DNA from 3 places in the Streptococcus toyakuensis genome. Region 3 is predicted to be linked to each of the others. Evidence: predicted binding sites of a transcription regulator. Region 3 holds the regulator's gene; each other region holds the start of a gene.
What was found. Region 3 encodes CtsR, which represses protease genes until heat stress. Its sites were predicted from a motif close to TTGGTCAAAAAAGGTCAAANA; they were not measured.

Region 1 (4,283 bases), 610 kb from region 3:
CAAGAATAGCTGTCGCTAGCATAGCTACAATAAGCGCTACAAAGAAATTCATTTGGAAAGAATTGATCAAGAAATAACCGATAAAGGCTCCCATCATATAAATATCACCATGGGCGAAGTTGATGAGCTTGATAATTCCGTAAACCATGGTATATCCTAGGGCTAACAGCGCGTAAACACTACCTAGAATCAAACCATTTACGAGTTGTTGGAGCATAAGATTCACTCTTTCTATTTATAATTCCGAGGGTTTTCCCTCACTTTTTGATAGGTTCTTATACTCAATGAAAATCAAAGAGCAAACTAGGAAACTAGCCGCAGGTTGCTCAAAGCACTGCTTTGAGGTTGTAGATAAGACTGACGAAGTCAGTCACATATATAATCCAAGGCGACGTTGACGCAGTTTGAAGAGATTTTCGAAGAGTATTAAATATCGAAACAGGGAGTGAGTCAAAGGCTCATTCCCTATTTCAACATTTTTCTATTATGGTTTTACAACTTCTGCTGCTTCAACTTTACCATTGTTCATGGTCATCATGTAAGCAGTTTTGACTGTGTTGTGGTCTGCATCGAAGCTTGTTTGACCAGTTACACCTTCAAAATCTTTTGTTTTAGCAAGGTTGTCCTTGATTTCACCTGAATTTTTAGCACCTTTTGCTGCGTTTGCTACAAGGTGAACTGAATCATAAGCCAAGGCTGCAAATGTTGAAGGCTCTTCATTGTACTTAGCACGGTAAGCGTCAAGGAAGGCTTTAGCTTTAGCTGAAACTTCTACAGTAGTTGAGAAGCCTGAGATAAAGTAGATGTTTGATGCTTTTTCAGCAGTTGCTTGTTGTACAAACTCCTCACCGTTGAATCCATCACCACCAACGATTGGTTTGTCAATTCCCATGCCACGCGCTTGGTTTACAATCTTACCAGCCTCATTATAGTAACCAGGAACGATGATAGCATCAAAGTCTTTCCCTTTCATTTTTGTAAGGGCTGCTTGGAAGTCTGTGTCACCTGCTACGAAAGTTTCATCTGCAACGATTTCACCCTTGTATGACTCGCGGAAAGATTTGGCAATCCCTTTAGCATAGTCACTGGCATTGTCAGTGTAAAGAACAACTTTCTTAGCATTTAATTTTTCAGAAACATAGTTTGAGATAATTTTTCCTTGGAAGCTATCTTGGAAAGTTCCAATAAAGAGGTAATCTTGACCTTTAGTCAATCCATCTTGAGTCGCACTTGGTGAGATCAATGGAACACCTGCTTTTGTAGCGTTCGCTACCGCAGCTGCAGTCGCACCAGATGTCGCAGGTCCTACGACTGCTGATACTTTAGATTGGGTTACAAGGTTAGTTGTAACTGAAGCCGCCTCAGCTGTTTCAGACTTATTATCTTTATCGACTACTTCGATTTGTTTTCCATCGATACCACCTGCGGCATTGATTTCATCAACAGCCAATTGGGCACCTTTTTGTTCAGCTGTTCCGTATGCAGCTAAAGAACCTGATTCTTCAAAGTTAAACCCGATTTTAATTGTCTTTTCCTCTACTGAGTTACCAGCAGTGTTGACTGCTCCAGACTTCACTTCTCCACAGGCTGCAAGAAGTGCTACACTTGCAAGCGCCACAAACGATAGGGCAAATTTTTTCTTCATCTTTTTGTCTCCTTATTTCTTAAATAGTCTGTTAAGAATATACCGAATTATCAGAAAATTGTCAATGTTTTCCTTGAGCTTTTTTCGATGATAACGTTTTCCTATCGATAAAGATTGCCCACAAAGGGTGTTTCCAACTCTTGGATATGACAAACCCTAACTTTTTTAATAAATTTTTCCTTGCTCAAGCGTCCGACCAATTGCTCCACTTCTTGAGTTGGAACATAGAGTTGTAAGTAACGATGTTTCTTGGAATGATAGGTAATATCTCCATAATCCTGCAGTTTTTTGGCATCACGATTATAGTAAAGATAGATAATCAAGCCAGAGCGATTGACTTTTTCAAACATGATAAATCCTCTTTCTAAGAAATCTCTCCCTATTATACCAAAAAAAGCAAACCCAGTCGAGTTTGCCTTCTATCATCATTAGTTCAATGAATTGTTGGCCATAATTTCATCAATAAAGCCATATTCAAGTGTTTCCTGGGCGCTCATCCAGTTATCACGTTCTGCATCTGCATGGACTTTTTCCATTGACTGACCTGAATTTTCAGCCAAGATTTTTTCCAAGGTATTACGAGTTTTGAGCAAGTGTTCTGCAGCGATAGCCATATCAGTTTGTTGGGTACCACCACCTGTACCGCCCATTGGTTGGTGAATCATGTATTCAGCATTTGGAAGCATGAAACGTTTGCCTTTTGCTCCACTTGATGCGATGACAGTCCCCATAGATGCAGCCATTCCCATAACAATGGTTTGGACATCTGCCTTGATAAAGTTCATGGTATCTACGATTGCCAAACCAGCTGAAACAGAACCACCTGGTGTATTGACATAAAGGTAAATATCTTTTGTACTATCTTGGGCATCCAAGAAAAGCAATTGGGCAATAACAGAGTTAGCCATATTGTCTTCAACCGGACCTGTCAGCATAATGATGCGGTCTTTGAGAAGACGTGAGTAAATATCGTAGGAACGTTCTCCACGGCTTGTTTGTTCAATAACTACAGGAATCATTCATTTCTCCTTTTGAGTTTTAATTTTGTTGGTCAAATGACTGAAGATAAGACTATTATAATATCTTGGTCAAAAAAGGTCAAATTTTTGTTCTGCTTTCATTAGACAGAAACAAAAACCCAACCTCCTTTCGTGACTGGAAATACTTTTCCAAGTCATTCTTCTTTTCGATCTTATTTTGTACCGAACAAGCGGTCTCCAGCATCTCCAAGACCTGGAACGATATAACCGTGTTCGTTCAAACGTTCATCCAAGGCTGCTGTAAAGATTTCTACATCTGGATGAGCTTCTTGAAGGGCTTTTACACCCTCTGGAGCAGATACAAGGCAGACAAATTTGATATTTGATGCGCCACGTTTTTTAAGAGAATCAACAGCCAAGATTGCTGAGCCACCTGTTGCCAACATTGGGTCTACTACAAAAATTTGACGTTGGTCAATGTCCTCAGGCAATTTCACTAAGTACTCAACTGGTTGAAGTGTTTCTTCATCACGGTACATACCGATGTGGCCAACTTTAGCAGCTGGAACCAAGCTCAAGAGACCATCAACCATCCCGATACCTGCACGCAAGATTGGGACGATGGCCAATTTCTTACCTGCCAATTGTTTTTGAACTGTTTTTGTAATTGGTGTTTCGATTTCCACATCTTCTAGTGGAAGATCACGAAGTACTTCATACCCCATCAACATTGCAATCTCATCTACTAGCTCACGAAAAGCTTTTGTAGAAGTATCTGTACGACGCAAGATTGACAATTTGTGTTGAATCAGTGGGTGATTAATAACTTCAATTTTTCCCATTTTTGGAGTTCCTTCTTTCAATTTATTCTTCTTATTATACCAAAAAACGGTTTAAAAATCTTTCTAAACCATTTATTTTTGATAATTTTTACATTAGATCTGCCTCTTTAAGAGCTGCCTGTACTGTCTCAAGTGGTAGATGGGTCAATTCTGTCCCTTTTTCTTGATAAAGGTATTGGGCATAGTCGTCCATTCGATACTGGTTAATATAAACCACGCGCTTGCAACCGACCTGCAGCAATTGTTTTGTACAGTTCAGACAAGGAAAATGCGTTACATAGGCTGTAAAGCCTTTAGGAACACCACGTTCTGCACCTTGAAGGATAGCATTGACCTCAGCATGAAGGGTGCGAACACAGTGTCCTTCAATGACTAGACATTCGTGGTCAATACAATGCTCGGTTCCTGATACCGAACCATTGTAACCAGTGGAAATAACCTTATTATCTTTTACCAGAATCGCGCCCACTTTGGCACGTTTACAAGTGGAACGATTGGCAATTAGTAAGGCTTGGGCTGCAAAATACTCATCCCATGCTAGTCTTTTTTCAGTCATATCTCTTCTCCTTTTTCTCTATTTTTTAAAAAATGGTAAACCTAAATCTGCAATCTTTTCAGCTGGTACCTTCATGCCATCCTTGATCCATTTTAGAAGGACAGAAACGATGGCCGAGCTCCAAAAGGAATGAAGATAAGAGCTGACACCTTTTGATTTCCCATGGTATTTTTCTAAAAATTCCTGCATGGCTTGGACAAAGATTTTTTCCAGATGGTAATCCAAGGCCAATTGAATCACTCTGGCTTCCTTTCTGGCCT
Region 2 (4,283 bases), 860 kb from region 3:
CACGCGCAATGGCAATCCGTTGTTGCTGACCACCTGACAAACTCTGTGGATAAGCAGTTGCCTTATCTGGTAAACCAACTTTTTCCAAAAGTTCCTGAGCTCTCTTCTCTGCAACTTCCTTACTTTCACCTTTGGTCTTGATAGGAGACAAAGTGATATTTTCCATCACAGTCATATTAGGAAAGAGATTAAATTGTTGGAAAACCATCCCCATCTTCTCACGCATAGCAAACAGATCATTCTTCTTGTCCGTAATATCGACTCCTTCAAAGATAACCTTCCCCTTGGTCGCTTCTTCTAACAAATTCATAGAACGAAGCAAGGTAGATTTCCCGCTTCCTGAAGGACCGATGATGACGACAACCTCTCCTCTTTTAATCTCGAGGTTGATGCCCTTCAATACTTCATTCTTTCCAAAGGATTTATGTAAATTTTCAATTTTTATCAAGGTTTCTGTCATTATTTTTTATCTCCTTGTCCCATACGTTTTTCAAAAGCTTTCAAGGCTACTGTCAAAATAGAAGTCATAATCAAGTAATAAAAGGCTGCAAATAAAAGTGGTGTTAAAGGTAGATAGGTTGTTGTAGAAACTGTTGTAGCCCCATTCCACAACTCCATGACACCGATAGCTGATAAGAGGGAACTATCCTTGATAATAGTGATAAATTCGTTTCCCAATGCTGGCAAAATATTTTTGATAGCTTGTGGCAAAATCACATAGCGCATCGCATTTTTAGGACGAATCCCTAAAGAATAGGCCGCCTCTAACTGACCCTTAGGAACCGCATTAATTCCGGCACGAACAGTCTCAGAAACATAAGCACCACTGTTCATAGAGATAATCAAAATCCCTGGAATCAGACGAGAAAGGTCAACACCTAAAATTCCAACCTGAATAGTCGGAGCATTGATGTGCATAAGGGCAAAGGCAATCATAATCTGAACCATCATCGGTGTCCCACGGAAAATCCAAACGTACAAGTTGGCGAGCCAAACAAACGGTTTAAACTTTGAACGTTGCCCAAAAGCCAAGACAACACCCAGAATGGTTCCTAAAAAGACCACACAGATAGAAATGAGAACCGTCACGACAGCCCCGTAGTTAAAATAAGGTAAATACTTTGGTAAAAAAGAAAAATTCATAGTCACACTGCTTTCTAAAATAGAATACTGTATGATTATAACATGCACTGAATTAAAATTCAAATCTTTTGTCTAATTTATTCAAAAAATCTTTAAGATGGTAGAATTAGCGAGAAATCTTAGTTTTTTCTAGTCAAGTTGCCCTCCTTTATGGTAAAATAGTAACGATAAGAAATGAAGGAGAATCAAAATGGAATCACATTTGGTTAGAATCATCAACCGCCTTGAAGCAATGGCAAAAGACGGCGGAAATTTAAAACGTAATTTTGAACGCGAAGGAGTTGTTGTTGCAGAAGTTGCATACAGCCACGACGAAGAAAACGGCTCAATCTTTACCCTTCGTGATGTCGAAGCTCGCGAAACTTATACGTTTGACAGCATTGACTTGATTGCAATGGAGATTTACGAACTCCTTTACTAATACAAAACAAGCTGGGATTACACCCTGCATGTCTAACCAAAATCCTTTTTGTCTCGCAAATAGGATTTTTTTATTCCCTAAAATCTCAAAAATTTTCATTGTAACAACTTCTCAAAGCTGCAATCTTTTTACTTGCTTTACACCCCAATCCTGTTATAATGAGAGTATAGAAATTTGACTATTTTTGACCTTTAAACAGGTCAGGCTAAAGAAAGAAATGAGGTAGATGTATGCTTTGTCAAAACTGTAAAATCAATGACTCAACAATTCATCTTTACACCAATCTCAATGGAAAACAAAAACAAATTGACCTCTGTCAAAACTGCTATAAGATTATCAAGACAGATCCTAACAATACCCTCTTTAAAGGTATTACGGATCTGAACAATCGTGACTTTGATCCCTTTGGTGATTTCTTCAATGACCTAAACAATTTCAGGCCTTCTAACAATACTCCTCCGACTCCCCCAACCCAATCAGGTGGAGGTTACGGTGGAAATGGCGGCTATGGTTCCCAAAATCGTGGACCTGCTCAAACTCCTCCACCAAGCCAAGAAAAAGGCCTACTGGAAGAATTTGGTATCAACGTAACTGAAATTGCCCGTCGTGGAGATATTGACCCCGTTATTGGGCGCGACGATGAGATTATCCGTGTCATAGAAATTCTCAATCGCAGAACCAAGAATAATCCTGTTCTTATCGGTGAACCAGGTGTCGGAAAAACTGCCGTTGTCGAAGGTCTAGCTCAGAAAATAGTTGATGGAGATGTTCCCCATAAACTACAAGGAAAACAAGTCATCCGTCTGGATGTGGTTAGCCTAGTTCAAGGAACGGGTATCCGTGGACAATTTGAAGAACGCATGCAAAAACTCATGGAAGAAATTCGCAAACGTGAGGACATCATCCTCTTTATCGATGAAATCCATGAAATTGTCGGTGCTGGTTCTGCGGGCGATGGCAATATGGATGCAGGAAATATCCTCAAGCCAGCCCTTGCTCGTGGGGAACTGCAACTGGTCGGTGCCACTACCCTCAATGAATACCGTATCATTGAAAAAGATGCTGCCCTAGAGCGCCGTATGCAACCAGTTAAGGTCGATGAACCAACAGTAGAAGAAACAATCACTATCCTCAAAGGGATTCAAAAGAAATACGAAGACTACCACCACGTTCAGTATACCGATGCTGCAATTGAAGCAGCTGCAACTCTTTCCAATCGCTACATCCAAGATCGCTTCTTGCCTGACAAGGCCATTGACCTCCTAGATGAAGCTGGTTCTAAGATGAACTTGACCTTGAATTTTGTCGATCCTAAAGTGATTGATCAACGCTTGATTGAGGCTGAAAATCTCAAGTCTCAAGCTACACGAGAAGAAGATTTTGAAAAGGCTGCCTACTTCCGCGACCAGATTGCCAAATATAAGGAAATGCAAAAGAAAAAGGTCACAGACCAGGATACTCCTATCATCAGTGAGAAAACCATTGAGCACATTATCGAGCAGAAAACCAATATCCCTGTTGGCGATTTGAAAGAGAAAGAACAATCTCAACTCATCCATCTAGCCGAAGATCTCAAGTCTCATGTTATTGGGCAGGATGATGCAGTCGATAAGATTGCCAAGGCTATTCGCCGGAATCGTGTCGGACTTGGTACCCCTAACCGCCCAATTGGAAGCTTCCTCTTTGTCGGACCAACTGGTGTCGGTAAGACAGAACTTTCCAAACAACTAGCCATTGAACTTTTTGGTTCTGCTGACAGCATGATTCGCTTTGATATGAGTGAATATATGGAAAAACACAGTGTGGCGAAATTAGTCGGTGCCCCTCCAGGTTATGTCGGCTATGACGAGGCTGGGCAATTAACTGAAAAAGTCCGCCGCAATCCCTACTCTCTTATTCTCTTGGATGAAGTAGAGAAAGCCCATCCAGATGTCATGCATATGTTCCTCCAGGTCTTGGACGATGGTCGTTTAACAGATGGACAAGGACGTACCGTTAGCTTCAAGGACGCCATCATCATCATGACTTCAAATGCAGGTACAGGTAAGGCAGAAGCTAGCGTTGGATTTGGTGCTGCTAGAGAAGGACGTACCAACTCTGTTCTTGGTGAACTCGGTAACTTCTTTAGCCCAGAGTTTATGAACCGTTTTGATGGTATTATCGAATTTAAGGCTCTCAGCAAAGATAACCTCCTTCAGATTGTCGAGCTTATGCTTGCAGATGTTAACAAACGTCTTTCTAGCAACAACATTCATTTGGATGTAACCGACAAGGTCAAGGAAAAATTGGTTGACCTTGGTTATGATCCAAAAATGGGAGCACGCCCACTTCGTCGTACTATTCAAGACTATATTGAGGACGCAATCACTGACTACTACCTTGAAAATCCAATCGAAAAAGACCTCAAGGCAGTGATGACCAGCAAGGGTAACATTCAAATCAAATCTGCCAAAAAAGCTGAAGTAAAGACTTCTGAAAAAGAAGTATAAATCCTATAGAAAAGGAGTAGAAAATGAAAATTTTCTGCTCCTTTTTACTAAAATAACTATAAATTCTTGACAGCTAGGCCTTTGTCCATTAAGATAATAATAAAGATAATAGATAATGAGGAAAATGCAATGGCAAACCCAACTTTCGGAGAAAAAAAAGCGAATACAGACTATGTTTCACGCTATGGCGTATATGCAGTTATACCTGATGCTGAACAAAAACAAATTGT
Region 3 (4,283 bases):
GAAAAGAGGAAATCAAAATGAAGAAAACATGGAAAGTGTTTTTAACGCTTGTAACGACTTTTGTAGCTGTCGTACTTGTGGCTTGTGGCCAAGGAACTGCTTCTAAGGACAACAAAGAAGCAGAACTCAAGAAAATTGACTTTATCCTAGACTGGACACCAAATACTAACCACACAGGGCTTTATGTTGCCAAGGAAAAAGGCTATTTCAAAGAAGCTGGAGTGGATGTTGATTTGAAATTGCCACCAGAAGAAAGTTCTTCTGACTTGGTGATCAATGGTAAGGCGCCATTTGCAGTGTATTTCCAAGATTACATGGCTAAGAAGTTAGAAAAAGGGGCAGGAATTACTGCCGTTGCAGCTATCGTAGAGCACAATACATCAGGAATCATTTCTCGTAAATCTGACAATGTAGCTAGTCCAAAAGACTTGGTTGGTAAGAAATACGGAACTTGGAATGACCCAACGGAACTTGCTATGTTGAAAACCTTAGTAGAATCACAAGGTGGAGACTTTGAGAAGGTAGAAAAAGTACCAAATAATGACTCAAACTCTATCACACCAATCGCTAATGGTGTCTTTGATACTGCTTGGATCTACTACGGTTGGGATGGTATCCTTGCAAAATCTCAAGGTGTAGATGCTAACTTCATGTATTTGAAAGACTACGTTAAGGAATTTGACTACTACTCACCAGTTATCATCGCCAACAACGACTACCTCAAAGACAACAAAGAAGAAGCACGTAAAGTCATCCAAGCTATCAAAAAAGGCTACCAATACGCTATGGAACATCCAGAAGAAGCTGCAGATATCCTCATCAAGAATGCGCCTGAACTCAAGGAAAAACGTGACTTTGTCATCGAATCTCAAAAATACTTGTCAAAAGAATACGCAAGCGACAAGGGAAAATGGGGTCAATTTGACGCAGCTCGCTGGAATGCCTTCTACAAATGGGATAAAGAAAATGGTATCCTTAAAGAAGACTTGACAGACAAAGGCTTCACTAACGAATTTGTGAAATAATGACAGAGATTAGACTAGAACACGTCAGTTATGCTTATGGTCAGGAGAAAATTTTAGAGGATATCAACCTGCAGGTGACTTCAGGTGAAGTGGTTTCTATCCTAGGCCCAAGTGGTGTAGGAAAGACCACCCTCTTTAATCTAATAGCTGGGATTTTAGAAGTTCAGTCAGGGAGAATTGTCCTTGATGGTGAAGAAAATCCTAAGGGGCGCGTGAGTTATATGTTGCAAAAGGACTTGCTCTTGGAGCACAAGACGGTGCTTGGTAATATCATTCTGCCCCTCTTGATTCAAAAAGTGGGTAAGGCAGAAGCTATTGCTCGCGCAGATGAAATTCTTGCGACCTTTCAGTTGATAGCTGTACGGGACAAGTATCCTCATGAACTCAGCGGCGGGATGCGCCAGCGTGTAGCCTTGCTCCGAACCTACCTTTTCGGGCACAAGCTCTTTCTCTTGGATGAGGCCTTTAGCGCCTTGGATGAGATGACCAAGATGGAACTCCACGCTTGGTATCTGGAGATTCACAAGCAGTTGCAACTGACAACATTGATTATCACGCATAGTATCGAGGAGGCTCTCAGTCTCAGCGACCGCATCTATATCTTGAAAAATCGCCCTGGGCAGATTGTTTCAGAAATTAAACCAGATTGGTCTGAAGATGAGGACAAAGAGGTTCAAAAGATTGCCTACAAACGTCAAATCTTGGTAGAATTAGGCTTAGATAAGTAGAAAAATAGGGAGTTGGTGAAGATTATCCTTTACCAGCGCCCTTTTTCTTTTAAAAATGAGAAAATTTCGGTATAATAGTCAAAGATAGTCAAGGTTTAAAGAGAGAGGTGGGTTTGTAATGAGATTTAAAAATACATCGGATCATATTGAGGCCTACATCAAGGCGATTTTAGATCAATCTGGAATTGTGGAGTTGCAACGGAGTCAGTTGGCAGATACTTTTCAGGTTGTTCCTAGTCAGATTAACTATGTGATCAAGACACGCTTTACGGAAAGTAGAGGCTACTTGGTTGAAAGTAAGCGTGGTGGCGGAGGCTACATTCGTATAGGACGGATTGAGTTTTCCAGTCATCATGAAATGCTCCGCGATTTGCTTTACTCAATTGGTGAGCGAGTTAGTCAAGAAATTTATGAGGATATTCTGCAGCTTTTGGTTGAGCAGGAATTGATGACCAAGCAGGAGATGAATTTGCTAGTATCAGTAGCTTTGGATCGCGTTCTAGGGGAAGAAGCTCCAGTTGTTCGTGCTAATATGTTACGACAGGTCATACAAGAGGTAGATAGAAAAGGGAAGTAAGATGAACTATTCAAAAGCATTGAATGAATGTATCGAAAGTGCCTATATGGTTGCTGGCCATTTTGGAGCTCGTTACCTAGAGTCTTGGCACTTGTTGATTGCTATGTCCAATCATAGTTACAGTGTAGCAGGGGCGACATTAAACGATTATCCATATGAGATGGACCGTTTAGAAGAGGTCGCGTTGGAACTGACTGAAACGGACTATAGCCAGGATGAAACCTTTACGGAATTGCCGTTTTCTCATCGTTTGCAGGTCCTCTTTGATGAGGCGGAATATGTGGCGTCAGTGGTCCATGCTAAGGTGCTAGGGACGGAGCACGTCCTTTATGCGATTTTGCATGATGGAAATGCCTTGGCAACTCGTATCTTGGAGAGGGCTGGCTTTTCTTATGAAGACAAGAAAGATCAGGTCAAGATTGCTGCCCTACGTCGAAATCTAGAAGAACGTGCAGGTTGGACTCGTGAAGACCTCAAGGCTTTACGCCAACGTCATCGTACAGTAGCTGACAAGCAAAATTCTATGGCTAATATGATGGGCATGCCCCAGACTCCGAGTGGTGGTCTCGAGGACTATACGCATGATTTGACAGAGCAAGCGCGTTCTGGCAAGTTAGAACCAGTCATCGGTCGGGACAAGGAAATCTCACGTATGATTCAAATCTTGAGTCGAAAGACCAAGAACAATCCTGTCTTGGTTGGGGATGCTGGTGTCGGGAAAACAGCCTTGGCGCTTGGGCTCGCTCAGCGTATTGCTAGTGGTGATGTACCTTCGGAAATGGCTAAGATGCGCGTGTTAGAGCTTGATTTGATGAATGTCGTTGCAGGGACACGCTTCCGTGGTGACTTTGAAGAACGCATGAACAATATCATCAAGGATATTGAAGAAGATGGCCAAGTCATCCTCTTTATCGATGAACTTCATACCATCATGGGTTCTGGGAGTGGAATTGATTCGACTCTGGATGCGGCCAACATCTTGAAGCCAGCCTTAGCGCGTGGAACTTTGAGAACAGTTGGTGCGACCACTCAGGAAGAATATCAAAAACACATCGAAAAAGACGCAGCTCTTTCTCGTCGTTTCGCCAAAGTTACGATTGAAGAGCCAAGTGTTGCAGACAGCATGACCATTTTGCAAGGTTTGAAGGCGACTTATGAGAAACATCACCGTGTGCAAATCACAGATGAAGCAGTTGAAACAGCTGTCAAGATGGCTCATCGTTATTTGACTAGTCGTCACTTGCCAGACTCTGCTATTGATCTCTTGGATGAAGCAGCAACAACAGTGCAAAATAAGGCTAAGCATGTAAAAGCAGACGATTCAGGTTTGAGTCTAGCTGACAAGGCCTTGATAGATGGTAAGTGGAAACAGGCAGCCCAGCTAATCGCAAAAGAAGAGGAAGTGCCTGTCTATAAAGACTTGGTGACAGAGTCTGATATTTTGACCACCTTGAGTCGCTTGTCAGGTATTCCAGTCCAAAAACTGACTCAGACTGATGCTAAGAAATACTTAAACTTGGAAGCTGAACTGCACAAACGTGTCATCGGTCAAGATCAAGCTGTTTCAAGCATTAGCCGTGCGATTCGCCGCAACCAGTCAGGGATTCGTAGTCATAAGCGTCCGATTGGTTCCTTTATGTTCTTAGGGCCTACAGGTGTCGGGAAGACTGAATTGGCCAAGGCTTTGGCGGAAGTTCTTTTTGACGACGAATCAGCCCTTATCCGCTTTGATATGAGTGAGTATATGGAGAAATTCGCAGCCAGTCGTCTCAACGGAGCTCCTCCGGGTTATGTGGGCTACGAAGAAGGTGGGGAGTTGACCGAGAAGGTTCGCAACAAACCATACTCTGTTCTCCTATTTGATGAGGTAGAAAAAGCCCACCCAGACATCTTTAATGTTCTCTTGCAGGTCTTGGATGACGGTGTCTTGACCGATAGTAAGGGACGCAAGGT

Region 1: a site for CtsR is predicted at 2,730-2,750, ahead of clpP (ATP-dependent Clp protease proteolytic subunit ClpP). Genes of this name have one in related genera too.
Region 2: a site for CtsR is predicted at 1,736-1,756, ahead of STYK_RS04250 (ATP-dependent Clp protease ATP-binding subunit). Genes of this name have one in related genera too.

What each region holds. Positions count from the first base shown of each region.
Region 1 covers NZ_AP024523.1:1,397,311-1,401,593, forward strand. Annotated here, with positions in the region: gene STYK_RS07195 (branched-chain amino acid ABC transporter permease) at 1-217, opposite strand, end outside; gene STYK_RS07200 (ABC transporter substrate-binding protein) at 485-1,645, opposite strand; gene STYK_RS07205 (YlbG family protein) at 1,747-1,995, opposite strand; gene clpP (ATP-dependent Clp protease proteolytic subunit ClpP) at 2,074-2,664, opposite strand; gene upp (uracil phosphoribosyltransferase) at 2,838-3,467, opposite strand; gene STYK_RS07220 (deoxycytidylate deaminase) at 3,556-4,023, opposite strand; gene STYK_RS07225 (TetR/AcrR family transcriptional regulator) at 4,042-4,283, opposite strand, start outside.
Region 2 covers NZ_AP024523.1:815,176-819,458, reverse strand. Annotated here, with positions in the region: gene STYK_RS04265 (amino acid ABC transporter ATP-binding protein) at 1-460, opposite strand, end outside; gene STYK_RS04260 (amino acid ABC transporter permease) at 460-1,143, opposite strand; gene STYK_RS04255 (DUF1797 family protein) at 1,334-1,564, shown strand; gene STYK_RS04250 (ATP-dependent Clp protease ATP-binding subunit) at 1,795-4,053, shown strand; gene STYK_RS04245 (NUDIX hydrolase) at 4,183-4,283, shown strand, end outside.
Region 3 covers NZ_AP024523.1:2,010,623-2,014,905, reverse strand. Annotated here, with positions in the region: gene STYK_RS10025 (ABC transporter substrate-binding protein) at 18-1,025, shown strand; gene STYK_RS10020 (ABC transporter ATP-binding protein) at 1,025-1,753, shown strand; gene STYK_RS10015 (CtsR family transcriptional regulator) at 1,872-2,330, shown strand; gene STYK_RS10010 (ATP-dependent Clp protease ATP-binding subunit) at 2,332-4,283, shown strand, end outside.